One region of the Lactobacillus sp. UMNPBX1 genome, then DNA from elsewhere that is predicted to be linked to it. Evidence: predicted binding sites of a transcription regulator. Region 1 holds the regulator's gene; the other holds the start of a gene.
What was found. Region 1 encodes Rex, which represses fermentation and respiration genes when NADH is low (regulators of the CRP and FNR family bind a similar motif). Its sites were predicted from a motif close to TTGTGAANTANTTCACAA; they were not measured.
Positions count from the first base shown of each region.

Region 2: adhE (bifunctional acetaldehyde-CoA/alcohol dehydrogenase) is a predicted target of Rex. The motif match lies at 11,880-11,897, and genes of this name have one in related genera.

Region 1 covers NZ_PCZI01000014.1:17,038-32,373, forward strand. The annotation lists gene CP352_RS07835 (ABC-F family ATP-binding cassette domain-containing protein) at 1-627, opposite strand, end outside; gene CP352_RS07840 (redox-sensing transcriptional repressor Rex) at 802-1,437, shown strand; gene CP352_RS07845 (LacI family DNA-binding transcriptional regulator) at 1,475-2,461, opposite strand; gene CP352_RS07850 (sucrose-6-phosphate hydrolase) at 2,477-3,934, opposite strand; gene CP352_RS07855 (sucrose-specific PTS transporter subunit IIBC) at 4,146-6,095, shown strand; gene CP352_RS07860 (NlpC/P60 family protein) at 6,251-7,219, shown strand; gene CP352_RS07865 (hypothetical protein) at 7,265-7,780, shown strand; gene groES (co-chaperone GroES) at 7,962-8,246, shown strand; gene groL (chaperonin GroEL) at 8,300-9,925, shown strand; gene mutS (DNA mismatch repair protein MutS) at 10,184-12,760, shown strand; gene mutL (DNA mismatch repair endonuclease MutL) at 12,760-14,685, shown strand; gene ruvA (Holliday junction branch migration protein RuvA) at 14,685-15,272, shown strand; gene ruvB (Holliday junction branch migration DNA helicase RuvB) at 15,312-15,336, shown strand, end outside.
Region 2 covers NZ_PCZI01000001.1:3,374-18,709, reverse strand. The annotation lists gene CP352_RS00085 (RNA-guided endonuclease TnpB family protein) at 1-67, opposite strand, end outside; gene CP352_RS00080 (hypothetical protein) at 301-528, opposite strand; gene CP352_RS00075 (carboxymuconolactone decarboxylase family protein) at 615-1,346, opposite strand; gene CP352_RS00070 (mannitol-1-phosphate 5-dehydrogenase) at 1,506-2,675, opposite strand; gene CP352_RS00065 (PTS sugar transporter subunit IIA) at 2,678-3,130, opposite strand; gene CP352_RS00060 (PTS mannitol transporter subunit IICBA) at 3,146-4,927, opposite strand; gene CP352_RS00055 (BglG family transcription antiterminator) at 5,062-7,116, opposite strand; gene glmS (glutamine--fructose-6-phosphate transaminase (isomerizing)) at 7,217-9,028, opposite strand; gene adhE (bifunctional acetaldehyde-CoA/alcohol dehydrogenase) at 9,225-11,849, opposite strand; gene CP352_RS00040 (amino acid permease) at 12,162-13,535, shown strand; gene CP352_RS00035 (DapH/DapD/GlmU-related protein) at 13,554-14,084, opposite strand; gene CP352_RS00030 (LysR family transcriptional regulator) at 14,193-15,074, shown strand; gene CP352_RS00025 (DUF956 family protein) at 15,117-15,336, opposite strand, start outside.

The DNA of each region.
Region 1 (15,336 bases):
TGCGCCACTATAGTTCTTTAAAAATCCTTCTAGCCAGTCAAGCGTATCTAAGTCTAAGTAGTTAGTCGGTTCGTCCAATAGTAAAAGGGCAGGTTTGCGCAAAAGCAACTTAACAAAAGCTAACCGTGTTTTTTCACCACCGGATAAACTACCAATCTTTTTCTGCCAAGTACCTTCAGGAAACTTAAATCCATTTAAGATACTCTTGATATTAGATTGATAAGTATAACCGCCTTTTTGTTCAAAGTTGAATTGCTTTTGATCGTATTGCTTAAGCAATTCTTGATCTTCAGGATGATCTGCAATTTTTTCTTGTAGTTGGACTAAGCTTTTTCCTTCCCTTATTAAAGGAGCGAAAACGGTTTCCATTTCATCCCAAATGGTTTTACTTTCATCTAATGCATTTTCCTGAGCGATATAACCAACATCAATGCCTTTATTAACTGTAAATTCGCCGTGAGTTGGTTCTTGCTCACCAGTCATTATTTTTAACAGGGTGGTTTTACCAACCCCGTTAGGGCCAACCAATCCGATTCGAGCGTTTGAATCGATTGAAAAAGTAACGTTTTTAAATAATGTATTGGCCCCAAATTGTTGTTCTAAATCGTGTCCTTGTGCAATAATCATAATTTTTCACCTAACCACTATTCTACCATATAGCGCAAATTGTTTGTTTTTAAGTTAAATATGTGAAAAAATGATGATTTGTGAAAAAGATACTTGCATAAGTACTATCATAGCAGGTATGATAGTAGTGCTTGATTGTACATTCACAAACATTTAAGTTTGGAGGGTTCCTATATGGAAAAAATAAAAATCCCAAAAGCAACGGCAAAAAGATTACCATTATATTACCGTTATTTGATTATTTTAAATGAAGAAGGCAAAGATAAGGTTTCTTCAACTGAGCTGTCAGAGGCAGTTCAAGTAGATAGTGCTTCAATTAGAAGAGACTTTTCATATTTTGGTGCGTTGGGAAAACGTGGCTATGGATATGATGTAAAGAATTTATTGAGCTTCTTCAAGAAAATTTTGAATCAAGATACTTTAACTAATGTTGCTTTAATAGGTGTAGGTAATCTGGGACGGGCGCTGCTTAATTACAACTTTAAGCGCAGTAATAATATTCGAATTTCCTGTGCTTTTGATATCAATAAGGAGATTACTGGTCGTATCTTAAGTGGTGTCCCTGTTTATGATATGGACGACTTAAAGCAACAACTAAGTGATCAACAGATTACAATTGCAATTTTGACAGTTCCTTCAACAGCTGCTCAGAAAACTACAGATGAAATGGTTGATGCGGGTGTAAAGGGAATTATGAACTTTACTCCGATTCGTTTATCAGCTCCAGCTGATGTGCGAGTACAAAATGTAGACTTAGCAACAGAATTGCAAACGTTGATCTATTTCTTAGATAGTGACAAAGAAAACTAAATTTGAGTAAAAGAAAAAGCCGATTTTCGGCTTTTTTTCATGCAGTTGTTTCACTCTTGATTAATTTGACAGGCAAAATATAATTCTTTTGGCGCAATTTTTCGTCGGGATTGGAAATTCGGGTAAGCAATAACTTAACCAATAAAGTTGCAATATCATGAATTGGCTGAGCAATTGTGGATAGTTCCGAATGGTAAGTTTGAATTTGCTTTGTTCCGTCAAAACCAATCACTTTTAATTCCTTAGGCACTTTAATGCCTAATTTTTTTGCTTCTTGTAAAACTAAAACTGCAGTTAAATCATCTGTGCAGACGACGCCATCAGGATGATCATTGACTAACATGTCATGAATTTTCATATTTTTAATGTTGGAAGAATCAGAAAAAGCAACTGAACGAATGTGGGCTGAAAAGTGACATTCCTTTGCTTCATCAAGATAAGCTGCTAGTCGTTCGTCAGTCGGATTACCTTTTCTGTGTTCATTGCCCAGAAAGTAAATTTTGTGACAACCAGCTTGAACCAAGTCATGTACTGCCAACTTGATGCCTTGATAATTATCACAACTAACAATTGGAACATTATCAGATAGCTTTCGGTCGAAAGAGACAATTGGCAAACCTAGTTGTTGGTATTCATTGATACCTAGATTGTGCGCACCAGCGATAATGCCATCAACTTGATTAGCCTGAAGCATGCGCAGATATTCGCGTTCTTTTTCTTTGTTTTGTCCTGCATTGCATAGGATTACTTTATAGTTTTGTTGGAATAAAGTGGTTTCGATATCCTGTACTAATTCCGCAAAAAAAGGATTAGTGATCTCAGGAAAAATCAAACCGACTAATTTCATTTTCTTTCCTTGTAATGAGCGGGCAATAGAATTGGGACGATAATTTAATTCCCGCATTGCGGCAAAAACTTTATCTTTAGTTTTTTGACTTAAATAGCCATGGTTGTTGATTACCCGCGAAACGGTAGTTACAGAGCAACCGGCTTTTTTGGCAACGTCGCTTAATTTTGCTGCCATAGTATCACCTGATGTTTAAAGAATTGTTTGCATTTGCCAAAGCTTGCCAGTGTAGTCAATGTCTTGAGCAAACGCAATTTTTTTGTTGGTCTGATCGGCAAAGTAGCGTCCAGTCAATACCTTTTCACCATCATTAACGAATACTTCAATTAATGAATGATCAACAAAGATATCAAGCTTGAGGTCATGATTTGGTGAAAGCGTAATAGCTCGACTTTCGCCATAATCAACTGCTACTTTTTGCCCAGCATGAGCACGATCTAATACTAATTTACCATTTTTGGTATCGAAATTGAGCTGTAAACTGTTACTTAAGTCATTATTTGCAGCTAAATGTAAAGTGCCACTTTGGTTAGCCTTAATTGTTAATTCAAGTTCAAATTGTTGGCCGGCTTGATCGCTGACTACTTGATTAGATACGCTTGCTTCGTTTTTGCGGATACTGCTTATTGCCTTAACTGGCGTTTGAATTAACTTGTCACTCTTTAGGTGGAGTTCCTTCACTTGACTCAAGCAGTTAGCCCAGTTTTCATCATCAGTAGGGTAAGTAGTGTCAGGCAAGCCAACCCAACTGACTTCGTAGGCATTACCATCTGGGGCGTTAAAGGCCTGAGTGGCATAAACATCGAACCCGTGATCCAAATTGTGTAATTTACCTGGATTAATTAACTTATGATTTTCCCAGTCAATATCATCAGCAATAACGTACATATTTGGGTAAATGTCATCATAAGCTGCTACTTTTTTGTCTAAACCCTGAGGACAGAAAATGACCACGACTTTGCCATCAACACGGACGATGTTGGGACACTCGATCATGTAGCCCATGTCTTCGTTGGTAAAGTCTAAGAAGCCCAATTCTTCCCAGTTCTTTAGATCCTGAGACTTCCAAACGTCAATGTGACCGTGTTTTTCCTTTTTATCTTGGGCACCTAAAATTGCGTAGTAAGTGTCATTTTCTTTGATAATTTGGGGATCGCGAAAATGTTCGGTGATGTGATCTGGATTCTTAAATAGGATGGTTTTGTCTGAAACTTTATTATTTTTATCCATCCAAGCACCGATTTGATAAGGAGTACGTACCCAATTTTCATCGCGGTGGTTACCGGTATACATGATGAAAAGCTTACCATCGATTTCGCGAGCAGAGCCAGAATAAGCTCCATGTGAATCAGCCATTGTGTCTGGTTCAATACCTAAGCCTAAGTTTTCCCAGTGAACCATGTCAGTTGATTTGAAGTGCCACCATGACTTTAGACCGTGAACTGCGCCGAATGGATATGATTGATAGAAGAGGTGGTAAGCACCATCAAAGTAGGAAAATCCATTAGGGTCATTAATTAAGCCAGAAATAGGATGCAAATGATAGCGCATTTGGTAAGGGGAGTTTGCGGCTTGTGCTTGCAAATGCATTAATGTATCAGCGTCCCAATCTTGATAAGGTAAGTAACGTTTTTCTCTTGTCCATTCCATAAATATACCTCCATGAAAGCGTTGTCTTTTTACATGTATTTTAAGTTAGTCTGAAAAATATGTCAAACGTTTAACAGAAAGGAAAATACTTATTAATTCATAAGTAAATAAAAGAAATAAAGAATTTTATGTCAAACGATTGACATATTTTTTGAATGCGTTATCATAATTAGTGAATTGAGAATAAAACGTTTACATAGGAGGAATCAATATGGACCACAGAAAAGTGGCTGAACGAGTAATTAAAGACGTCGGCCGTGACAATATTATTGCCGGTGCCCACTGTGCTACTCGTCTGCGTTTAGTATTAAAAGATGATTCAAAAGTCGACCAAAAAGCATTGGATAATGATCCAGATGTTAAGGGTACTTTTAAAACCAATGGTCAATATCAAGTAATTATTGGGCCAGGAGATGTTAATGACGTTTACGATGAGTTCATTAAAATCACTGGTTTAAAAGAATTATCAACCGATGATTTGAAGAAGGTTGCTGCAGAAGGTAAAAAGAAGAATCCAGTAATGGATTTCATTAAACTTTTGTCTGACATCTTTGTTCCAATCATTCCAGCCTTAGTTGCTGGTGGTTTGTTGATGGCTTTGAACAACTTCTTGACTTCACCAGGTCTGTTTGGACCAAAGTCAGTTGTTCAGATGGTACCGAATGTTGCTGGTATTTCAAGTATGATTCAAGTTATGTCAGCAGCTCCGTTTATTTTTATGCCAATTCTAGTCGGAATGTCGGCAGCTAAACGGTTCGGTGCTAACCAATTCTTGGGTGCTACAATCGGAATGATTATGACGACACCTGGACTCCTTGGTGCAAATCACTTCTGGGACATTTTTGGCTTGCATGTTGCGCAAACTAACTATCAATACCAGGTTATTCCAGTTTTAGTAGCTGTTTGGGTATTGTCAATTTTGGAAAAGTACTTCCACAAGCACTTGCCATCAGCTGTTGACTTTACCTTTACGCCACTTCTTTCAATTATGATTACTGGCTTTTTGACTTTTACAATTATTGGGCCAGTCTTCAAAGGCGTATCAGATGGTATTACCAATGCTATCGTTTGGCTATATGACACTACTGGTGCCTTTGGGATGGGTGTCTTTGGTCTTACCTATTCAGCTATTGTTACTACTGGGCTTCATCAAAGTTTTCCAGCGGTTGAAACTCAGCTTTTAGCAGCCTTTGCTAAGAATCCAGCCAGCTCTGGTGACTTTATCTTTGTTACCGCATGTATGGCTAACGTAGCTCAAGGTGCCGCAACTTTCGCTGTTTACTTCTTAACTAAGAACAAGAAGATGAAGGGCTTGGCTAGTTCATCAGGTGTTTCAGCACTTCTTGGTATTACTGAACCAGCACTTTTCGGTGTTAACTTGAAGTATAAATTCCCATTCTTCTGTGCCTTAATTGGTTCAGGTGTAGCTGCTGCTTTTGCGGGTTTGATGCATGTTACTGCAGCCGCTCTTGGTTCAGCTGGTTTCTTAGGCTTCCTTTCAATTTATCCTAAGACTATTCCAATGTGGGTTGTTTCCGTATTAATTAGTTTTGCTGTTGCCTTTATCCTTACTTATGTTTATGGTAAGGGTCATTTGAAGGAAGAAGTTGCTGAACAAGATGTTCCAGTAAACGACGCAACTGATTATGCTGAAGAAACTCAAAAGGCTGAAAAGCTTGGTAAGGAACAAATGGCATTAAAGGATGAAGTTATTGCTTCACCAGTTGATGGTACTCCTGAGAGTTTAACTAAAGTTAATGATCAAGTATTCTCTGCTAAGTTAATGGGTGATGGTGCAGCCGTTATTCCAAGTGATGGTACGATCTATTCACCAGTTACTGGTACTGTGACTATTGCTTATGAAACTAAGCATGCTTATGGCATTAAGTCAGACGATGGTGCAGAAGTATTGATTCACATTGGTCTTGATACTGTAAACCTTAAGGGCGAGCACTTCGAAAGTTTCGTTAAGCAAGGTCAAAGAGTTAACAAGGGCGATAAGCTCGGCACAGTTGACTTAGATGCTGTGAAGAAGGCAGGCTATGATACTACTGTCATGGTAGTAATTACTAACACTGCCAACTATGCAAATGTTTCAAGAATTACTGATGCGGGTGACAAGCACGGCGACAAGTTGATTGCTGTTACTGCACACAATTAGTTTCTTCTACTCCTCTAGAAAAAATTAAAACAATTAGAATAAAAGACGCTAAGAAAGATTGTTTCTTGGCGTTTTTTAGTACTAAGTGTTGCACTTCAATTTTAAGTTTGAGTAAAATGTTCTCTATAAAGAAAAACAAAGTGAGGGTATGTTTTATGAAGTTAAAAAGTGGAGTTATTGGAGTATTAGTAACTGGATTAACTGTCTTTAGCATTAATCTAACTAGCTCTAAAATAAAGGCAGCGATAACAGTGCCTAATCCTAAGACAGATTATGTAGTTAAAACTACTTCTAATGTGTATAAGAGTAATGGTAAGAGAACCAGTTTTAAGACACGTGGTCAGATACAAACCGGTAATGTTCCAGTAATTGAATCACAACTATATGAAGGCAAGTTCATTAATGTGCAAGGAACTAAGACGATTAATGGTACTGCTTATTATAAGATCGGTCCTAACGCATACATTAAACAAAATAATGTTTTAAATTATGCTCAAGAAAAAGCAAAGCTTGAGGCATATCAGGTACAAGATGATGTGAATGATGATTCAGATCAGTCAACAGAATTAAGCTCTGATGATGTGAATTTTGACATAGCTTGGTATGACAATATTAATGAGGATCCATCTCCAGCGATGTTCGATGATTCAGGATATCATAATAGAGTGATTAAGAATGCTCGTAAATTATTAGGCTATTTCACTTATGGAACAGGTGCATACCGAACTAATTTTGGCAGTTGGCGTCATCCTAATAAAAACGGTTCAACTGATTGTTCAGGATTTGTGTGGATCGTAATGAAGAGAGCAGGATATCGTGTAGGAAATGCTCCATTTTTTACTCTGCCAATGGAACGAGATGCTAAAAGTACTCATGGCTATTTGAAGAAAATTTCTGCCAAGAATATTCGCCCAGGTGATATTGTGATTGTTAATACTGGCAATGGTGTTGGTCAAAACGGACATGCAGCAATTGTTGATGGCAAATATGATGGTTGGGACACGCAAATTATTGAAGAGGGCGGCAACTTAGGTGTAGATGATGTGCACCGCTCTAGTTTAGGTAGCTCACTGAGCGATAAGCTGGCCAAAGGTCGAATCACTTATGCTCGCCCCGTTAAATAGTATGCTCTATGCTATAATTTTGCTAATCAATAAAGGATAATAAGAATGAAAAAGAACAGCACGCTTAAACATGTCTGGATTATGACGGCTGTCTATTGGGTAGTAGGTATTCTAAGTATTTTCTGGGGTAAGCTTGATCATACTTTTGCGTCCCAATTAAAAGAGATCAATAATATTTACGTGTTAGTTTTAATAATTATCTTAAGCTTGCCGCTACTTTTATCGCTGTTATTGTCGGTTAAAGTAAAAATGCCACGTTTGATCTGCAATCCACTAGTTGCTGTAATTTATCTATTAGTGGTAATTGCAGCAGGTGTAGCATATAACTTACAAAATATTATTGGCTACTTCTTCCCAATCATTCTATTCATTATTATGGCGCTAGTTGCTGTTTTCTATGCTTTGGTTAAGACTTTTAGCAGCAGAAAAAGTGGTAAATATTTTTTTATTGATGGTAAAGATAAGAAAGAATGCCATGATTTCTGGGATGCTTATAGGAAGTACTATGTAATGGGATTAACTTACGGCATTATTGATGGTTTGATTACTGTAATTAGTTAAAAAAGTTAAGAAAAATCAAAATTAGCACTCAATTGAAAAAAGTGCTAATTTTTTCTTGCTTTTTTTCACAAAACAGTTTATTATCATATTTGTAAGTTAGCACTTAGCAAATAAGAGTGCTAATGATTAATAAAGTAATAAAAAATATAATGAAGAAAATTAAACATAAGGGGGACTAAACGTGTTACAACCAATTGGTGATCGCGTGATCGTTAAAGTTAAGAAAGAAGAAGAAGAAACTGTTGGTGGCATCGTTTTAGCATCAAATGCTAAGAAGAAGCCAACTGAAGGCGAAGTTGTAGCTGTTGGTGAAGGTGCTTACGCATCAAACGGTGAAAAGATTCCAATGGCTGTTAAGAAGGGTGACGTAGTTCTTTACGATAAATACTCAGGCACTGACGTTGAATACGAAGGTGAAAAGTACTTAGTCCTTCACGAAAAAGACATTTTAGCTATTGCTAAGTAATTTAGTTAAAATTTCCAACGATAATTAAGTAAATTAAGGAGCATAGATAATCTATGGCAAAAGATATTAAATTCTCAGAAAATGCAAGACGTTCTCTTTTAAAGGGTGTTAATAAGTTAGCTGATACTGTTAAGACTACTATTGGTCCTAAGGGTAGAAACGTTGTTTTGGAACAAAGTTACGGCAACCCTGACATCACTAACGATGGTGTTACCATTGCAAAGTCCATCGAGTTAAAGGATCACTACGAAAACATGGGTGCTAAACTTGTTGCTGAAGCTGCTCAAAAGACTAATGATATTGCTGGTGACGGTACTACTACCGCAACTGTTTTGACTCAAGCAATTACTAATGAAGGTATGAAGAACGTAACTGCTGGTGCTAACCCAGTTGGCATTCGTCGTGGTATTGAAAAAGCTACTGAAGCTGCTGTTAATGAATTGCACAAGATTAGCCACAAGGTTGAATCAAGAGACCAAATTGCTAACGTAGCTGCAGTTTCATCATCTTCAAAGGAAGTTGGTAACTTAATCGCTGACGCTATGGAAAAGGTTGGTCACGATGGCGTTATCACTATTGAAGATTCACGTGGTATCAACACTGAACTTTCAGTAGTTGAAGGTATGCAATTTGATCGTGGTTACTTATCACAATACATGGTAACTGACAACGATAAGATGGAAGCAGATCTTGATAATCCTTACATTTTGATCACTGACAAGAAGATCTCAAACATTCAAGATATCTTGCCACTTCTTCAAGAAATTGTTCAACAAGGTAAGTCATTATTGATCATTGCTGATGACGTTACTGGTGAAGCTCTTCCAACACTTGTATTGAACAAGATTCGTGGTACCTTCAACGTTGTAGCTGTTAAGGCTCCTGGCTTTGGTGACCGTCGTAAGGCTCAGTTACAAGATATTGCTGCTTTGACTGGTGGTACTGTGATTACTGATGACTTAGGTCTTGAATTAAAGGACACTAAGATTGATCAATTAGGTCAAGCTCGTCGTGTAACTGTAACCAAGGACTCAACTACTATTGTTGACGGTGCTGGTTCAAAGGATGCTATTCAAGAACGTGAAGATTCAATCAGAAAGCAAATTGAAGAATCAACTTCAGACTTTGACAAGAAGAAGCTTCAAGAACGTCTTGCTAAGTTAACTGGTGGTGTAGCTGTTATCCACGTAGGTGCTGCTACTGAAACCGAATTGAAGGAACGTCGTTACAGAATTGAAGACGCTTTGAACTCAACTCGTGCCGCTGTTGACGAAGGTTACGTTGCTGGTGGTGGTACTGCTTTAGTAGACGTTGAGAAGGCTATCAATGATCTTAAGGCTGATACTGCAGATGAAAATACTGGTATCCAAATCGTATTAAGAGCTTTGTCAGCACCAGTTCGTCAAATTGCTGAAAACGCAGGTAAGAATGGTGAAGTTGTTTTGAACCACTTACTCAAGCAAGAAAACGAAATTGGCTACAATGCTGCTACTGATACTTGGGAAAACATGGTAGATGCTGGTATCATTGACCCAACCAAGGTAACCAGAACCGCTTTGCAAAATGCTGCTTCAATTGCCGCTCTTCTGCTTACTACTGAAGCTGTTGTTGCAGAAATTCCTGAAGAAAAGCCAGCTAACCCAGCTCCACAAGCTGGTGCACCAGGAATGGGTATGTAATTATATATCTTAATGCTTTAGCATTTAGATATATAATTCTTGATTACGAAGTAATCAAGTTCATTTACAGTGCTTTAGCACTAAACTTATGCACAAACTCTCACTCTAGTTCAAAAACAAATATAATTAAAATGACTTCGAAGTTAAACAATCAGTTCAGCTTCGAAGTTTTTCTTTTTGTAGCGTATAATATTGTACGTAACTCTATCTAAAATACGAAATAGGAAAGAGACATAAATGACGGAAAAAACAACTCCAATGATGGAGCAATATTACGAAATTAAAAAACAATATCCTGATGCCTTTCTTTTTTATCGCGTCGGAGACTTTTACGAACTGTTTGAAGATGACGCAGTTAAAGGTGCACAGATTCTTGAATTGACTTTAACGCACCGATCAAATAGAACTAAGAATCCAATTCCAATGGCAGGTGTGCCTCATATGGCTGTGGATACTTATGTAAATACTTTAGTTGAAAAGGGTTATAAAGTAGCACTTTGTGAACAACTTGAGGATCCTAAAAAGGCCAAAGGCATGGTTAAACGGGGAATTATTCAATTAGTGACGCCGGGAACCATGATGAATGAAGGCCCAAATGATGCTAAAGATTCAAATTACTTAACATCAGTAATTACCACTAAGAGTGGCTTTGGTTTAGCCTACAGTGATTTATCCACTGGTGAAATTTATGCTACTCATTTAAAGAGTTTCGATGCTGTTTCCAATGAGCTCTTGTCACTTCGTACTCGTGAAGTTGTGTATAACGGCCCATTAACTGAACAAAACAAGGACTTTATGCACAAGGCAAATATTACGGTTTCAGCACCTACACCAATTGAAGGCGAGCATGCGGAAATTTCGTATGTTGAACAGAATTTGACTAATGGGGCTGAAAAAGAGGCTACCCGTCAGTTAGTTGGCTATTTGCTTTCAACTCAAAAGAGAAGTTTAGCGCACTTGCAGATTGCCAAAAGCTATGAAGTAAATCAATATTTGCAGATGTCACATACTGTGCAGAATAATTTGGAATTGGTTGCTTCTGCCAAAACTGGCAAAAAAATGGGTTCACTTTTCTGGGTTTTGGATAAAACACACACTGCCATGGGTGGACGCTTGCTTAAGCAGTGGCTAGCTCGTCCATTATTAAACATGGATGAAATTAACCATCGTGAAGAAATGGTGCAGGCCTTGCTTGATGGCTACTTTACACGAGAAAATGCAGTTGATGCCTTAAAGGGTGTTTACGACCTGGAGCGTTTAACTGGTCGAATTGCTTTTGGTAACGTTAATGCGCGCGAATTACTACAATTATCACGTTCTTTGCAGGCCGTTCCAGTTATTTTAGATGCTTTAGAGCAATCAGATTCAGATATCTTGGTCGATTTTGCTAAAAAAATTGATCCATTAAAGGGCGTTGCCGAAATGATTACTTCCACTATCGTGAAGGATCCACCTGTGTTGACTACTGAAGGTGGCCTGATTCAAGGTGGGGTTGATCCGCAGCTTGATCGCTATCGGGATGCCATGAACAATGGAAAAAAATGGTTGGCTGAGATGGAAGCAGATGAGCGGCAAAAGACAGGTATTGATAACTTAAAGGTCGGTTATAACAAGGTCTTTGGCTATTATATTCAGGTTTCTAACGGTAACAAGTCTAAGGTGCCACTTGATCGTTATACGCGTAAACAAACTTTGACTAACGCTGAGCGTTATATCACACCGGAACTCAAGGAACATGAGAATCTAATTCTTGAGGCACAGACACGGTCAACTGACTTGGAATATGATTTATTTGTTAAGCTGCGTGAGGACGTTAAGAAGTATATCCCTGCTTTACAAAAATTAGGTGGGCAACTAGCAGCGCTGGATGTTTATTGTGGTTTTGCGACAGTAGCTGAACAAAATAATTATTGCCGGCCAACTTTTCACGCAGATAATCAAGATATTAATGTGACTAACGGCCGTCATCCAGTTGTGGAAAAAGTAATGACGGCTGGTTCATATATTCCTAACGATGTCAAAATGGATGAAGGAACCAACATTTATTTAATTACAGGTCCTAACATGTCTGGTAAGAGTACCTATATGAGACAAATGGCTTTGATTGCGATCATGGCTCAAGTAGGTTCCTTTGTGCCAGCTGATAGTGCTGATTTGCCAATTTTTGATCAAATTTTTACAAGAATTGGAGCAGCTGATGACTTAATTTCAGGTCAAAGTACCTTTATGGTAGAGATGAGTGAAGCTAATGAAGCCTTGCAGTATGCTACTAAGCGCAGTTTGGTTCTCTTTGACGAAATTGGTCGTGGTACGGCTACTTACGATGGAATGGCTTTAGCTGGTGCAATTGTTAAGTACTTACACGACAAAGTTGGTGCTAAGGCATTATTTGCTACGCACTATCATGAATTGACAGTGATGGATGAGACTCTGGATCATCTGAAAAATATTCACGTTGGTGCTACCGAAGAAAATGGCAAGTTAATCTTCTTGCATAAAATCCTACCTGGACCTGCTGATCAAAGTTACGGAATTCATGTAGCTCAATTAGCAGGTTTGCCGCGCAACGTTTTGCGAGAGGCAACTAAATTATTAAAGCGGCTTGAAGCACAAGGCAGTGAACTAGCACCAGTTTCGCAGCAATTAGATTTATTTGCAGAGCCTGTGGAAAACAGTGTTGAAGAAACTGAAACACAAAATGACAAGCCCGCAATAACTGATGCACAACAAGATATACTTGATGATATTTCTAATCTTTATTTAGCAGATAAGACACCGTTGCAGGTTATGCAAATGGTAGCTGATTGGCAAAAAGATTTAAAGGATGACGATTAATGAGCAAAATTCATGAGTTATCGGAAACTTTAACTAATCAGATTGCAGCCGGAGAAGTAATTGAGCGCCCAGCTAGCGTAGTTAAGGAATTAGTAGAAAACTCGTTAGATGCTGGTGCTACTCGAATTCGCGTTGATTTTGTAGATGCTGGTTTGAAACAGATTGTAGTTCAAGACAATGGGACGGGGATTGCACGTGATCAAGTTGATCTAGCCTTTACCCGACATGCGACAAGCAAGATTGCCAATGAACACGATTTATTTAAAGTTTCCACTTTAGGCTTCCGCGGAGAAGCATTAGCTTCGATTTCTGCTGTTAGCCATGTGGAAATTCTGACTGCAACTGAAAACGCAATTGGTATTCGAGCTAACTATAGTGGAGGCAATAAAAAAGGCCAAGAAGATGCAGCGGCTCGTAAGGGAACAAAAATTACAGTCAAGGATTTGTTCTTTAACACGCCAGCCAGATTAAAGTATTTGCGTAGTCCAAGAACTGAAATTATGAAGATTGTGGATATTATTAATCGACTTGCGTTAGGTTATCCACATGTGTCTTTCACTTTGTCAAATACTGGCAAAATTTTATTAAGAACGCCAGGAAATAATAATTTAAAGCAAACAGTTGCTAACGTGTATGGTCGTCATATCGCAGAAAAAATGGAAAAATTTGAGGCAAAAGACAGCGATTTTAAGATTACAGGTCTGATGTCTAAACCGGAATTAACACGTTCTACACGCAATTTTATTTCGATTCTCTTAAACGGCCGCTATATTAAAAATTTTCAATTAAATACTGCGATTCTGGATGGCTATGGCTCAAAATTAGCAGCGCGGCATTATCCGATTATTGTGTTAGCAATTAAAGTAGATCCTTTGTTAGTGGATGTTAACGTGCATCCCACTAAGCAGGAAGTTCGTTTATCCAAGGAAAAAGAACTGGGTCGTTTAATCACCAGTGCAATTAGTAATACACTTGTGGAAAAAGTTGAACAAATTAGCGCTTTTGCTAATTTGGAAAATAAACGTGATACGCTAGTTGATCAGCTTAGTTTTAACTTAAATCAAGATGTTGTAAATACAGCTCGTAAAAAAGAACCGGAAATTCGCGAACAAGAAAAGCCAAAATTTTTAACGACTGAATCTGATGATTCAGAAGATAATATTCAAAATGAGGCGGTAAAGCAGGATAGTGTAAAGAAATATGTTGATCTTAATCAGCCACGTGAAGATGATCAATATATCGTTACTAAGACTTGGAAACAAAATGTTGCTCTGCAGCAAGCACTAACGCCATTTCCTACAACTAGGACTAATCAGGAAGTCATTTCAAGTGGGGATGAAACTTTAGCTAATAATCTGCCTCGCTTGGTTTATGTTGGACAGACCGATACTTATTTACTTGCCCAACATAATGGCGACCTATTTTTAATTGATCAGGTTGCTGCTAGACGAAGGTTAAAATTTGAGCAAATTTTTCACATGATAACTGCCAAAAAAGTAGTACAACAAGGTTTGTTAACACCAATTATTTTAGAATTTGGTAATCTTGATTTTATGCAAATTAAGGATCAAGTAGAACAGATTAAGCAGGTTGGAATCTATTTGGAAGATTTTGGACAAAATAGTTTTATTGTTCGTTCGTATCCAACTTGGATTCACGATAATGTCGAAGATTCAATTCGGAAGATTTTAGATGGTTATTTGAATGTGGATAAAGGAAAGGCAAAGAACCTGTTTAGCCGGATAGCAGCAATGCAAGCTAAGCGAGAAATTACTGGCAAGATTAAATTATCTGCAGCTGAAGCTGAGCAAATTTTACTTGATTTACGCAAGTGTACTGATCCATATCATGATGCAGATGGACGGATAATTTTGGTTAGAATGAGCCAAAATGAATTGAGAAAAATGTTTAAGAAGGATGAATAATGTACGAATATTTTGAAGGTGTGATTACTGTGGTTACACCAAGCTATGTTGTAGTTGATGTCGGGGGCGTTGGCTACAAGGTCTATAGTCCTACACCTTTTGCCTATACTCAAGGCCAAAAAGCTAAGGTCTTTATTGAGCAAGTGGTGCGTGATACTGGCATTACTTTATATGGTTTTCAAAGTCAAGATGATAAGGGCTTGTTCTTAAAACTACTTAGTGTTAGCGGGATTGGTCCTAAGAGTGCAATGGCAATCATGGCAGCTGAGGATAGTAATTCTTTGGCGGAAGCGATTGAACAAGGTGAAGTTAAGTACCTAACTCGTTTTCCAGGTGTGGGTAAAAAGACGGCTTCACAAATTGTGCTTGATTTAAAGGGTAAATTAGGTGATTATGTTGCTCGGCTTGATCGTCCAGACAATGGTGAGGATGTGCCGCCAGCATTAAATGATGCACTGCTTGCTTTAATTGCTTTGGGTTATACCCAAAAAGAAGTGGATCGGATCACGCCTAAACTGGAGAAAGTTGCTGCAAATACTGCAGATCAATATATTAAAAAGGGCTTAGCATTACTGCTTAAAAAGTAGATCTTGGTATAATAGAACAGATGATTATTTTTTAAGGAAGTGAAACTGGTGGCAGAAGATCAAG
Region 2 (15,336 bases), on a different contig from region 1:
GCTTAGAACTAGGATAAAAGCGAAGCTTGATGCCAAAATGATAGGCTAAACTGCTCATTCTTTTCATGTGTTTCACCTCCTTCTGTATATTAGATATTTATATTTTACAGGAAAGCCGAACATATGTCTCTATTTTTAAAATAAAAAAAGCTGACTGCTAGGTCAGCTTGGCCCTATCCATCCCCGCATTAAAATACGGGGATTTCCGGGCATTTTCATTAAAAAAATGGCCAGATCTTTGGCGATCTAGTCATTTTACTCGCAGACGAAATTGTTAAGTCTATTGATAGAATATTTTAGTTACTTCTTCAAGTTCTTTTCGCAGTAGTCCTTAACCTTGTCATCATCGGCCTTAAGAATCCATTCAACTGCTGCTTCGGTCTTCATCGTGTCACGACCATTTGCTTCCATTTCGTGGTCCCAAATAGCGTCACGAATAGGCATTTCATTACCCTTAGCCCAGTCAAAAACTTGATCCATATTTCTATCAATTAATGCAGTTTCTTCAATTTCTTTTGCATCTGCCATAATTAAATGCTTCCTTTCTGATAACGACTTTATTGTAGTTCTATTAGCTACAACTGTTAACAAAAAGGTACTTTTTTATTTAAATTCTAATTTTTGCCATTAACTGCTTCATCAGCCTTATTCACTACACTAACCGCATTAAGTGAACGAGGATAACCAATGAATGGTACGTTTTGTTCAATGACCTTCATCAAGAATTCCTTGTCATTGCCTAATTTGATATTTGCTTGAGTATGAGCCATTAATTGAGGTTCACAACCACCTTGTGCAGCAATATAACAGAAAGTAATCATTTCGCGATCATTGTCATCTAAGCCTTTTCTGGTGTAGTAATCGCCAAAACAATTATCTACAAGCCACTTGTTAATAGTACCCTTCTTAGAAAAGTCCTTCATTTGTGGACCAAACAAGCGCATTTGAGTTTCTTCACCTTTTTCAAGGCGATTGTCTAGTGTAGTAGTTGCTTGACCCGCAAGAGGTAATTCAACGCCGCGCTTAGTCAAAATATCATTGGTAATCTTGAAAAATGGGAAAACTCTACCCAAACCTAAATAATCAACCGCTTGATATAAAATTTCCTTAGCTTCAACTGGGCTAACACCATTGTCCAATGCGACTGAAAGCATTACTTCATATTCTTCTTTTCCTTGCATCCCCAACAAGTAAGCTAAAGTTGACAACATCTTGGTACGATCAGGTAAATCAACGTCTGCCTGCACTTCGTCAAAAGCAAAATGATTAATTCTTTCCAAAGCTTCAGGATCGGTCACCTTTAATAAGTTTGCATGAGCTCTTTGAGCATCTTCTTTAATTGACATAATAAATTCCTTTCTAAACGCTTATCTCTACTATTTATTTAAGTACGATTGAGTCTAAAAGAAAAATATCTATTTTTTATTCTGCAATATAACTTATTCTTATCAAAAAAATATCCTAAAGGCTTTTTGCCTTCAGGATATTTCTATTAGGTTATTTAATTAGTTTTTCTTGTCTGCTTCAGCATCATGGTATGACTTAACGATTTCTTCAACTAATTCTGGGTCATCCTTTAAACCAGTAGTCTCAACAATGACATCCTTCAAGTCTTCATCCTTAAGCATTTGCATCAACTTAACGCTTTCCTTGTCGTTAGGTTCATCAAAGTGATAAATTCTACCAACAGTTTCCATCAATGCACTGTAGTCCAAACCTCTGTCCTTCAATTCACGGATTGGACGGATAAATCTTTCATTGTAGCCTAACTTACGGATTGGAGTTCTACCAACACGAGCAATATCATCTGAAATATATGGGTTTTGGAATCTGCTCAAAATCTTGTTGTGGTATTCTTCCAAACTTTCTTCGGTGAACTCCTTGTTCCACTTGTGGTAAAGAAGTGAACGGGTTTCACTCAAGACACGCTTAACTTGCTTTAAAACAAATGGATCCTTAATAGCATCCCCAATAGTGTCATAGCCAAGGCTCTTGCCAGTATAAGCAACAGTTGCGTGTCCCGTGTTAACTGAGAATAACTTTCTTTCGATGTAAGGTTCAAGGTCTGGTGCATAGTCAACGCCCTTTAACTTGATATCCTTGTTCTTCATTTGGCTTTCGTCAATAACCCATTCCTTGAAGTCCTCAACTGAGACAAACAATGGATCGTCATTATGTTGGATAGGAACAATTCTGTCTACAGCTGCGTTAGGGAAGCCAATGTACTTGTCTATTTCAGGCTTAACGTCATCGTCCAAGTGCTTATAAACTTCTTCTTTTAAGTGTTCTGAACCGCCAATCATGTTTTCACAAGCAATCACATCAAGTGGAGTAGTGTTGCCTGATTGAATTCTAGCAGTTAATCCTTTGGCAATTAATGGAGCAATGATTGCCAAAATCTTTGGACCAATGGCGGTAGTTATCATATCGGTTGATTTAATTGCTTCAACTACCTTGTCTGGATCCTTAGCATTGTTAATTCCATCAACATTTGAAACATGAATTCTCTTCTTACCAGGTGCGGCTAATTCAATGTCATATTCACCACGCTTGTTTAATTCATCAATAATAGTTTCATTAACATCAACGAAGTCAATGCCAAAACCATTATCTGCTAAAGTTTCACCAATAAATCCACGACCAATATTACCTGCGCCAAAATGTACTGCTCTCATGTTTAATCTCCTACGTTCCTTAATAAATCAATAATTTCTTCTGGTGTTTGTGCGTCTGCAAGCTTTGCAACGTTGGAAACATCACTACAGAAAATAGCAATCTGTGACAAAATATTTAAGTGTTCATTGTTCAAACCAGCAATCCCAAAGACAACGGTTACCAATTGCTCGGTATCATCCTTAGGGTCACTAAAATCAACGCCCATTGGAATTTGGACTACCGAAATTCCAGTTTTTTTAATGTGCTTCTTACCTTCGTCAGTTCCGTGAGGGATGGCGATGAAATTACCCATATAAGTCGACACATCTTCATTACGGGCAAGCATTGAATCAATATACTCTGGTTCGACACAGCCGCCATCAACTAATAATTGACCGGCCATTCTAATTGCTTGATCCCGCGTTGGTACGTCTTGATTAAGTTTGATCATTTTTGGATCTAATTGTAATGCCATTTAGCTCATCCCTTTCTAATTCAACTTTTGAATAGCTTCGCCAAGCTTTTTATCTTTAAGTAAATCATCAACAACTAGGGTTTGAATATCACTGTATCTGACAGCCAAGTTCTTATTAGCAGCTGGAGTAACAATTACTAAGTGACTTGGATCATCAGTCAATTCGTTGATTCTTACTGCCTTAACAGGAGTAGTCTTACCAGCCTTCTTAATTGCGTCATTGAATAAACTAGTTGCCATAGTAGCGGTACCTAAGTGTTGATCGTGACGGATGAAGTCCACTTCTTTAACTTTACTGAAGTCGATTCCTTCAAGTGAACCAACCTTCTTAACTGGTTTTTCAGCCTTTGGCTTATCTTCTACTTGAGTTAAAGCTTTGAAGCTAGCTACGATTGTGTCATATTTCGGACTACTCAAGAAGTTGCCAACCGCCACGTGCATTGCATGTGGAGTCTTTTGTAAAGCGCGATCAGCTAATTCTTCTTGCGTGATGACCAACAAACCATCTTCATCTTTCAAGTTTCTAACAGCGGTATTGGTTACTGAAACCTTAATGCCAGCCTTCTTGAATTTATCACGCAAAAGTGAAGCACCCATAGCAGATGAACCCATACCTGCGTCACAAGCAAAGATAACTTTCTTAACATTGGCATATGACTTAACTGATTCATGTGCATCTTCAGCTTCCGGCATTGATTGACCTTTAGATTGGGCCTTCATGGCTTGCATTTGGGCTTGTTTTGCTTCTAACTCATCACCAGTACTCTTGTCGTTTTTAAGAATAATTGCGGCAATAATGAATGAAACAACTGCGGCGCCAAGAACACCAACAATATTACCGAAATAAGCATCCTTTGCGGAAACAAGCAAGATAGCTAAAATTGAACCAGGTGAAGCAGCTGCTTTTAATCCACCACCAAGAGTAGTGAATAAGAAAGTACCAGTAACACCACCACCAATAGCGGCTAAAATCAATGATGGTTTCATTAATACATACGGGAAGTAAATTTCATGAACCCCACCAAAGAATTCAATGATGGCAGCACCAGGAGCTGAGCTCTTTGACTTACCCTTGCCAAATAAAGTAAAGGCAAGCAAGATTCCAAGTCCTGGACCTGGGTTTGATTCCATTAAGAACAAAACTGACTTACCAACTTGTGCAGCTTGTTGGATACCTAATGGAACTAAGATCCCGTTACCAATAGCGTTGTTCAAGAACAAAACTTTGGCAGGTTCAATAATGATGTTGGCTAATGGTAGTAAGTGAACTCTAATAATTGCATTTACTCCTGCACTAGCCCATTGACTGCCGACTTCCATAATCGGTCCAATGATAAAGAAGGCGAAAATTGCAGCAATCATGCCTAGAATACCAAGTGAAAAGTTATTGTAGATCATTTCAAAACCAGATTTAATCTTGTCCTGGAATACTTGATCTAGTTTTTTCAATAACCATGCACTAAGCGGACCCATAATCATGGCACCTAAGAACATTGGTTGATCAGTACCAACAATTACACCTAATGTACCGATTGCACCAGCAACGGCACCACGTTCTTCATAAACCATGCGACCACCTGTATAACCAATTAACAGTGGCAACAGGTAATGAAGCATTGGTTGAACTAAGTTATTAATTTCTTTGTTAGGGAACCAACCGTGTGGATACATAAAGAATGCAGCGGTAAGTCCCCAAGCGATAATGGCACCGATATTCGGCATGATCATACCGGATAAAGCTGTACCAAATTTTTGAACCTTCACTTTAACAGAAGATTTACTTTTTGCTTGAGCCATTTTCTTTTTCCTCTCTCATCAACTTACATTTTTATCCTAAGTCAATCAGTAAGCGTTTACAATGAAACGAAAATAGAACTCTGGCACACTTTTGTGCCAGAGTCTGAGTTTACCTATTCTATTAAGCTTTTGAACTATTGGTTACCTAGTAACCGATCTTTGAGGTCTTGTAAAAAAAGTGCCGCAATTGCTTCTTTAATTTCTTTTTGACTGCCATTTGTAAATAAATCTAAGTTTTGACTAGACATGATAATCATGCTGGAAATAGTACTCATTACCCGCTGTTCGGGTGCAGTAAGATTGTCTGGTGCCAGCATCAAAAGAACTCTTTTGACTTGAATGGTATCATGATCCATTGATTGGAGCGAGATTTCATTATCTAAGTCAAACATGGTAAATGAACAGCGTGTAATTTCTGGACTACGTGTGTGTAGCAATGCGATATGGCTGTTAGGGATGCCAACTGGTGCCATTCGTACACGTTTGAGAAGATTTTTGGCAACGGGCATTTGCTTACGAATTAGTGTTGAATCCGAATGGGCTAAACATTCTTGAATTACTGCAATTAAGTCTTGCGAATTGTATTCCAGTTGTTGAATCTTGATTCCGTTGACTAGCTCCGAGCAAAATAATGTACTAATCGATAGCTTAGCAAGTTGTTCGACTGAATGGGGATGTTTTTCTTCAACTACCTGTTTAGCTGGAACTGGTTGAGGATATTTTTGTTCATAATCTTTTAAGTAAGCGCGGATTTTTATTAATTCATCATCAAGCAGTAATGGACTAACAAGTAAATAATCTCTTGAGAAGCCCTTCAATCTCAAGGTTGAAAAAATAAGATTGTAATTTGACAAGTCTATTTGATTTAAGGCAGAAACACGGCTGGTTTTGACTTCTTTGATTTCAGAAAATTCTCTTTTTAGTTTGGCACCTAAGATTGCCGACGTTCCAATGCCATTTTCACAAATTACTAGAGCCGATAAATTACGCTGCTGATTGCGACTCGTGTATTCATTGGCAAAATAAAGCAGGATCAACTGCAACTCTGACGCTGTCAAATAATTTTCTGGAAACGCTAAATGCCAATATTTTTGAATAGCTAGATATAAATCAGGAAACTTTTGACTAAGGCCTGCCAGAATTTCAATAGGTGTATCTGGTAAAAGAGCTACTTTATGTTGTACTAAACCAATAACGTGTTTCGTCACTTTAGTCATAAAACTAGGATCTTTTTGAAAATCCCAATGCATTTCTTCAGAAACCTGTTGAACGAATTCTTTTACTTTGACTGAGATTGCTAATTCATGCTCATTATAAGTCAAGTAAGTGTTGTGATAATCACATGATAATAACTTATTAGCTAAGTATGAGACATCATTTTGGTCAACCTCAACTTGCCGCTTTTGCGCAAACAAGGCCATAAAACGGTAAACATAACCCTGATATTTAAGTGAATCAGCACTGGGGTGGATAAAATCTAGCTTGCATCCCGCCAAAGTTCTTTTTATCGTTACCGCAAAAGTTAAAATTAACTCAATCAGCTTTTGGTCACTGTCTAGCTTAATTTTGCCAAACACGCTTTTTTTAAGACAATCAGCAACCTCTACTAGCAAAGCCTTATCAATCATTGTCAAAAACATATCTTTGCTTGTCGTTTCATTATGCAGATACTTAAAAAAGTTATATTCATTGATCTGATTGAGCATAATATCAACTAAAACCTGACGCCGTATTTTTTCAGGCGCCTGAATTAACAGTCCCACACCCTTTTTGCGGATCAAGTCAATATGATATCGTTTTAGCGACCTTTCAACCGTATTCAAATCACTTTGAATCGTTGCTTCACTGACATTCAGGTCAAGCGCAAATTGAATAATTTTACATGGCTCCGTACTTAAAAGCAACTTAGCTGCAATTATCTTCTCTCTTTTAGCTACCGAAATTACATTTTGACTGTGAGATTGTTGCACAGATTGCTTAATTTCTTGTAATTGCTTTGAATCGCCAGATAAAAAATATTTTCCTTTTTGATTTTCAATTTTAAAGTCGTTCTTCTTCAAATCGCCAAATTCGCGATAAACCGTCCGGCGGCTGATCTTTAGACTCTCTTCAATTTGTTTGATACTTACCCCACTCGGATTTCCCAACAAAATTTGAAGAATGTGCTTTTGCCGTTGTGTTAAAAACATCCCATCATCCTCGCTTACGTTTAAGTTTATTATACTTGAACGCAAAAAAAGAAGACAGATCTCAAATCTGCCTTCTTGAGGATATTTATTCACATATTAATTATTCAACAGTAACACTCTTAGCAAGGTTACGTGGCTTGTCAACATCCAAACCCTTATCCTTTGAAGCGTAGTAGGCAAGAAGTTGAGTTGGAACTACTGTCAAAAGTGCTGACATGTAGTAATTAATTTCTGGCAACACGATCGTGTCATCACTATTTGCGAATTCCTTGCCTACAATAGTAATTACTGAAGCACCACGTGAAGCAACTTCTTGAATATTACCACGAGTAAGATCTGCAGTAACTGGATCGTTAATCAAGGCAATAACTGGAGTGCCATCTTCGATCAAGGAAATGGTACCGTGCTTAAGTTCAGCTGCAGCAAAGCCTTCAGTTTGAATGTATGAAACTTCCTTCAACTTCAAAGCACCTTCAAGTGCAACAGCGTGATCAATACCACGACCAATGTAGAATGCGTTTCTTGATTTTACAAGATATTGATCAGCTAATTCCTTAAGCTTTTCTTTACCGTCAACAATTTGTTGGATACCTTCAGCAGCGATGGCTAAATCATGTTGTAAATCCCAATCCTTAGCATCTTGATTACCAAGTTTTTCACCAAGTGCCTTAGCTAAAATAGCTTGTAAGGCAACTTGTGCAGTGTAAGCCTTAGTTGAAGCAACGGCAATTTCAGGACCTGCACCTAAAAGCATTGTGTAGTTAGCTTCACGTGATAAAGTTGAGCCTTCAACGTTAGTCATAGTCAAACTTGGAATACCACGCTTGTTAGCTTCCTTCAATACCACGCGTGAGTCAGCAGTTTCACCTGACTGAGTCAAGAAAATAAAGAATGGGTGCTTGCTCATCATTGGGAAGTGGTAACCAGCTTCTGAAGCGTAACCAACTTCGGTAGGAATACCAGTGTAGTGTTCAAAAATAGTTTTACCAACTAAACCTGCATGATAACTAGTACCTGCAGCAAAGATATAAAGGCGATCAGCCTTAGAAATAGCATCAACAATATCTTGATCTACCTTTGGTTCACCATTTTCGTCAAGGTAGTTTTGTGACATGTGACGCATTACGCCTGGTTGTTCATCGATTTCTTTTAACATGTAGAATTCGTAAGTACCCTTTGAAGCTGCGTTAGGGTCGATGTTCAAAACGTGAGGTTCACGGTCTACCTTTTTGCCATCAATAGTTTCAATAGTGTAAGAATCCTTGGTAATGTCACCAACATCACCATCTTGCAAGTCAACAAAAGTCTTGGTTTGGTCAAGAACAGAAATAGCATCTGAAGCAATGATGTTAAAGCCATCACCGATTCCCAGCATCATTGGTGACTTGTTCTTAGCAATAAATACGTGGTCTGGTTCTGTGTTGTCAACAAGCAAGAAAGCATATGAACCCTTAACCAACTTCAAAGCTTCCTTAAATGCTGAAAAGGCGTCTAAGTTCTTATCACGTGCAATTTTACCGATCAATTGAACAACTACTTCAGTATCAGTATCTGAGTGGAACTTAACCCCTTGCAAGTACTTTTCCTTTAATTCTGTGTAGTTTTCAATCACACCATTGTGAACTAGATAGAAACGCTTGGTTTCATCAAAATGAGGGTGAGCGTTATTTACAGTTGGCTTACCGTGGGTTGCCCAACGAGTATGACCAATACCAACTAAACCTTGTTCATCTGGAGTCAACTTTTCCTTCAAGTTAGAAATACGACCAACAGCCTTAGTTAAGTATTCGTTACCATTTAAATCATTTAAGTAAATGCCAGCTGAATCGTAACCACGATATTCCAAGTTGGTTAATCCATTTAAAATAATATCTTTTGCAGGCTTACCTACAACTCCTACAATTCCGCACATAATTTTCTCCTTTGGTCTAGTTCACTTTCTATTAATGGACTAGTTTGTTTTTACTGTTACAGTAGGTATAATAGTCTTTTTACAAAAATCGGTCAAGTACAAATATTCAAAATTGGTATGATAATTTTAAGCATAAAAAATGGCTACCAGAATTTGCTCCGATAGCTATTTTTACTTAAGTCAATTTTAACTTTTATTACTTGTTTTTGATATCCTTACCTTCATAGCAGTCTCTCATCAATTGAGCAATTTGACTAATTAATGGAGCTGATGGGTTAGTAACAGTGTTTTGGTCGCCATAAGCTTCAACAGCTAATTGGTCCACCTTCTTGTCAAACTCAGCCTTATCAACACCATAATCCTTGAAGGCCATCTTAATACCAACTGATTCAGCCAAATCAATAATCTTCTGAACTAATTTTTCAATTAATTCAGCATCACTTGAACCAGTTAAGCCGATTGCTCTAGCAATTTCAGCATAGTCCTTATCAGCACGGTAAACTGAGTAATGAGGCCACATAGCAAGCTTTTCTGGGCGCTTAGCATTAAAGCGAATAACTTGTGGCAATGCAATTGCATCGCTGACACCACTTGGAATATCAAAGGTTGAACCAACAGTGTGAGCAATTGAGTGTTCCAAACCAAGGAAGGCATTTGAGTAAGCCATCCCTGCCAAAGTTGCAGCATCATGCATTCTCTTACGTGCGTCAAGATCACCGTCATAAGACTTCTTTAAGTTAGCAAAGATTGTCTTAATAGCTTCAAGTGACCAACCGCGGGTAAAGTCTGTAGCCATAGTCGAAACATAGCTTTCGATAGCGTGACCTAATGCTTCAAAACCTGACCAAGCAATTAAACGTTTGGGCAAAGTTTGAACAAATTGATCATCAACGATTGAAACGTCCGGCGTCAATGCATAATCACATAAAGTATGCTTAATACCAGTCTTAGCATCAGAAATAATAGCAATTGGGGAAACTTCTGAGCCAGTTCCTGAAGTAGTTGGGATACATACAAGTTGTACACCATTAATCTTTGGGAAACGGACTACTCTTTTTCTAATGTCTAAGAATTTTTGGTAAGCCTCTTCAAAACTCATTTCTGGGTTTTCGTAGAATAAGCGCATTGCTTTAGCAGCGTCCATTACTGAACCACCACCGATAGCAATTACAACGTCTGGCTTGAAGATGTTCATTCTGTGAACACCATCCTTGATCACATCAGTATTAGGATCAAGAGTTACAGCCTTAAAGACTTCATATTCTTTTTGACCTAAACGCTTAGAAATGATATCAGTAATTTCATCAGCAAAGCCTTGGTCAGCTACACCTTCATCAGTTACGATGAAGAAACGGTTAACGTTTGGCATGTGACGAAGGTAGTTAGCAGCGTTATGTTCGAAGTAAGTCTTTGATGGGACCTTTACCCATTGCATGTTATCACGGCGTCTAGCCACTGTTTTGATGTTTAACAAGTCCTTAGCACCAATGTTGTGTGAGAAGGTGTTGGCACCGTAAGAACCAGTACCCAAAGTAAGTGATGGCAACATGTTGTTGTAAAGATCACCGATACCACCGAGTGCAGCTGGTGAGTTAACTAAGATACGGCAAGCATCCATCTTCATGGCAAATTCATCAATAATCTTCTTATCATTTGAGTGAAGACCAGCGGTATGACCACGACCACCATAGTTTAACAAGTCAGTACAAATCTTAAATGCATCATCATGGTTCTTAGCACGGTACAAAGTGAAGACTGGTGAAAGCTTTTCAGCTGATAGTGGGAAGTTTCTACCAACACCCTTGTATTCAGCAATGATTACCTTAGTTGTCTTTGGTACATCAACACCACAAAGCTTAGCAATGTCATATGCTGATTTACCAGCTACAGGACCAGCAACAGTGCCACGACGAGGATCGATAAAGTGTTCCTCAAATTTCTTAATTTCTTCCTTGTTCAAGAAGTAGCAGTTCCACTTCTTAAATTCTTCCTTGACCTTGTCATAAATTTCATCATCAACGACAACTGAATTTTCAGAAGCACAAACCATCCCGTTATCGAAGTTCTTTGACAAAACGATGTCATAAACGGCACGATCAATATTAGCAGTCTTTTCAATGTAAGAAGGACCATTACCAGGACCAACACCAATAGCTGGCTTGCCTGATGAATAAGCAGCTTTAACCATACCTGGACCACCAGTTGCCAAAATAGTTTGAACACCTGGGTTATTCATCAAATCGGTCGTTGCATCAAGGCTTGGTTCTTCAATCCATTGAACGGCATCCGCAGGAGCACCTGCAGCAACAGCAGCCGCACGAATGATTTTACCAGTTTCTACACAACATTTTTGAGCCTGTGGGTGGAAACCAAAGATAATGGTATTTCTCGTCTTTAACGCAAGCATTGCCTTGAAAATAACAGTTGAAGTTGGGTTAGTTACTGGAGTAACACCTGCAATAACACCTTTAGGTTCAGCAATCTTAGTCAAACCTAATTCCTTGTCTTCTTCAATTACGCCGACGGTCTTTTCGTGACGCAAACTGTTCCAGATATTTTCTGAAGCATACATATTCTTGGTAGTTTTATCTTCAACTACACCACGTTTAGTTTCTTCAACAGCCATTTTAGCTAGTGGGTAAGCATTTTGTTCACCTGCAGTAGCAACTGCTTCACAGATCTTATCAACTTGTTCTTGTGTGAAGTTAGCCATTTGATCTAAAGCGACATGTGATTTCTTTACTAAGTTATCGACCATGTCGTAGATTTGCTTTTTCTTTTCGTCCTCTGTAAGAGTCTCTTTTTGTTGTGTCTTAGCCATTGTATTATTACCTCTAAGATCTACTAATTCTTGTGAACTAATTTACAATGTCAACTATAGCACAATAACTTTATTTGTAAATGCATGAATTTATGAAAATAGTGAATTAACAAGGATTCACATTCCCTCATAATTTTGCTCTAATGCAAATGAAAGCGATTCCTTAATTATTTGTTTGTGAATTAACAAACTTATTTAAAAAAACAGATTTTTGATATTTTTTTAAATCTAACTATAGAGTCTGGTCATACTAATTGATAATGATAAAATATTAATTATATGTGAAAAGATTGAGAACACTGGGGGGCTTATATGAGTGAGAAAAAAACACAGACCGCTTCTGGTTATAAACGAACCCTAAGCAATGCACACATTCAGTTAATTGCTTTAGGTGGAACAATTGGGACCGGCCTTTTTCTGGGGGTTGGTGACAGTATTCACCGCGCCGGTCCTAGCGTTATCCTGATATATATTATTGTCGGTATCTTCCTCTTCCTGCTAATGCGGGCACTGGGAGAACTAATTATGTCCGACTTGAACAAGCACACATATATTGATTTTATTGAACAATATTTGGGTAAAAATATTGGCTTTATCACAGGCTATTTGTATTGGTTAAGTTGGATTACCTTGGGTATGGCCGAAACCACGGCCCTAGGAATTTACTTCAAGTATTGGTTTCCAACACTGAAACCTTGGATTCCAGGAATTATTACCATTGTGATCTTGCTGTTAATCAATTTAATTTCAGCTCGTGTCTTTGGCAACTTGGAATTCAGTTTTGCCATTATCAAAATTGTCACGATTATTGCCTTCGTCATCTTGATCCTTTACTTACTAGTAACTGGTGGCAAAACCAGCTTTGGTCCTGTTAGCTTTGCTAACCTTGACGATCATGGCGGCTTCTTCGCCCGTGGCAGTAAAGGATTCTTACAAGGATTTCAAATGGTAATCTTCAGCTTTATTGGAGTTGAATTAATTGGTTTAACCGCGGCTGAAGCACAAAAGCCAGAGACAACGTTGAAGCGAGCAATCAATCAATTACCAATTCGAATTATTTTGTTCTATGTCATGGCTATTTTAGGAATTTTGTTAGTAATTCCATGGTCCAAAGTTGCTACTAACGCTAGTCCATTTGTTGAGGCCTTAGGCGCTACTGGCATTAAAAATGCTAGTTCTATTATTAACTTTGTAGTTATTTCAGCCGCCGTCTCATCAACTAACAGTTTTTTGTATAGTGCTGGTCGATTACTTTTCTCTGTTACTTTTGATGGTAAAGGAAAATGGAACAAAACTTTTGGACATTTATCAAGAAGGCAGCTTCCACAAAATGCATTGATTTTATCCGCATTATTGATGGGATGTGCACCACTAATCACCTTGGTTATTGGCGATCAGGCCTTTAATTTTATCTCATCAACTTCAACTAGTATGTTTTTAATCATCTGGAGTTTGATGATTTTAACTCACATGGCTTACAGGAGAAAAACACCAGCTAATCAGCTAAACGATTTTCAAATGCCAGGTTACCCTTATATCGATTATGTAATCTTGTCATTCTTCGTTTTAATGATTATCCTGCTATTGATTTTACCAAGCTACCGAGTACCAATGGTCGCTGCAATTGCAATCTTTATTGTTTTATACATCATTTCCAAAATTTGGAGTAATGAAAAAGCTGTTTAAAGCAAAAAGTCGAGTTTTTTAGCTCGACCTTTTATTTTGCAATTTTTTAATTATTTTAGCAGGATTTCCGGCAACTACCGTATTAGCTGGCACATCTTTGGTTACAACGGCATTAGCCGCTACAACGGCGTTTTTACCTACCGTAACGCCAGGCAATATTGTTGCTTTAGCGCCAATCCAGGAGTTTTGTTTGATAACAACTGGCTTTAATTCCAGTTCTTTTCTATGCTGTGGATCCAGCTTGTGATTAACTGAAATCAGGTAGGCTCCAGGCCCAATCAACACATCGTTCTCAATTGTAATCCCGCCTAAGTCGACCATCATCACATTGGCATTAATAAACACGCGCTCGCCTAATTTGATGTTGTGCCCATAATCAGAATAAAATGGTAACCGAATCTCTATACTAGCAGCTATTTTTTGACCAATTATTTCACTAACCAATTGTCTAACTTCACAGCTACAATGCCGTTGTGTATTTAAATTCTGCAATAATCGCTGATTCTGTTGGGCTAGTTTTCGACGTAAATCGTGATCTTCTGTTTCCATTATTACCACTCCTTTTTCTTGCTCTACTTCAGTTTAAAGGGTAAGCTTATCAATGTGCAAAGCTTATAAGGTATGAAGTATAATAACAATTGTTTATAGGTGATTTAAATGGAATTACGTGTTTTAAATTATTTTGTTGCTACAGCGCAAGAATTAAATATGACGCGAGCTGCACAAAAACTATTAGTCTCACAACCTGCTTTATCGCGTCAGATAGCAGATTTAGAGGATGAATTAGGCGTTAAGTTATTCAACCGCCAGCCGCGGCACTTAACCTTAACCCCTGCAGGACAGTATTTATATGAACAAGCAAAAGAAATTCTTACTTTAGCTTCCAAAACCAAGAGTAACCTACAATCTAGTGCTGTCATCAGTGGTGACCTAACTATTGCTGCCGGCGAAAGTTTTGCCATGCAACGTCTAATGAATATCGTCAGCAACATTATTCGGGATTATCCTACAGTTAAAATTCATATTCTAAGTGGCGATTATGAATTTGCAGAAAGGCGTTTAGATACAGGTGCAGTTGATTTTGCCGTAATCATTGGTAATCTACCTTTAGATAATTATGCTTCTCTGCAGCTCCCTGAGAAGGATACATGGGGCGTTTTAATGACTAAGGATGATCCTCTAGCAAAAAAGAGTGCTATTACAGCTGAAGATTTAGTTGGACGAAACGTCTTAAATTCACAACAAGCCGAAAATCGAAAGTACTTTGATTCATGGTTCGGTAATTATAAAGAGCAAATTAATATCATCGGTACTGTTAACTTGAATTTCAACGGTACACTTTTAGTTAAAAATAAAGCAGCTATTATGCTCACACTCGATAAGCTAGCCAATATATCAGATGAATCCAATCTAACTTTTAGACCAATTACTCCAATGTTAAAACAGCCGGTAACAGTAATTTGGAAGCGAGAAACCAATAAATCACCTGTAGCTAATTTATTCCTAAATCGTTTACGAGCATCAATTGATGACGATTAACAAAAATAACCTAGATCGAATTGATCTAGGTTATTTTTTACTTTATTTCTTTTTACGACTAAAACGTTGCTTCAATCGTTGCCATAAGCTTAATGCCCTGCGCATATGATCAGCTGGTACATATTTTCTTATTGCTCGCAATACCTTTTTAGGATCACGTGCCGCAAAAATAAATTTACCATTTGACTTAGTTCTGATTTCAAAACGCGGAATATAACGTCCACCAAAGCGGACATCTGCAACCACATAAGTTACTTCATTC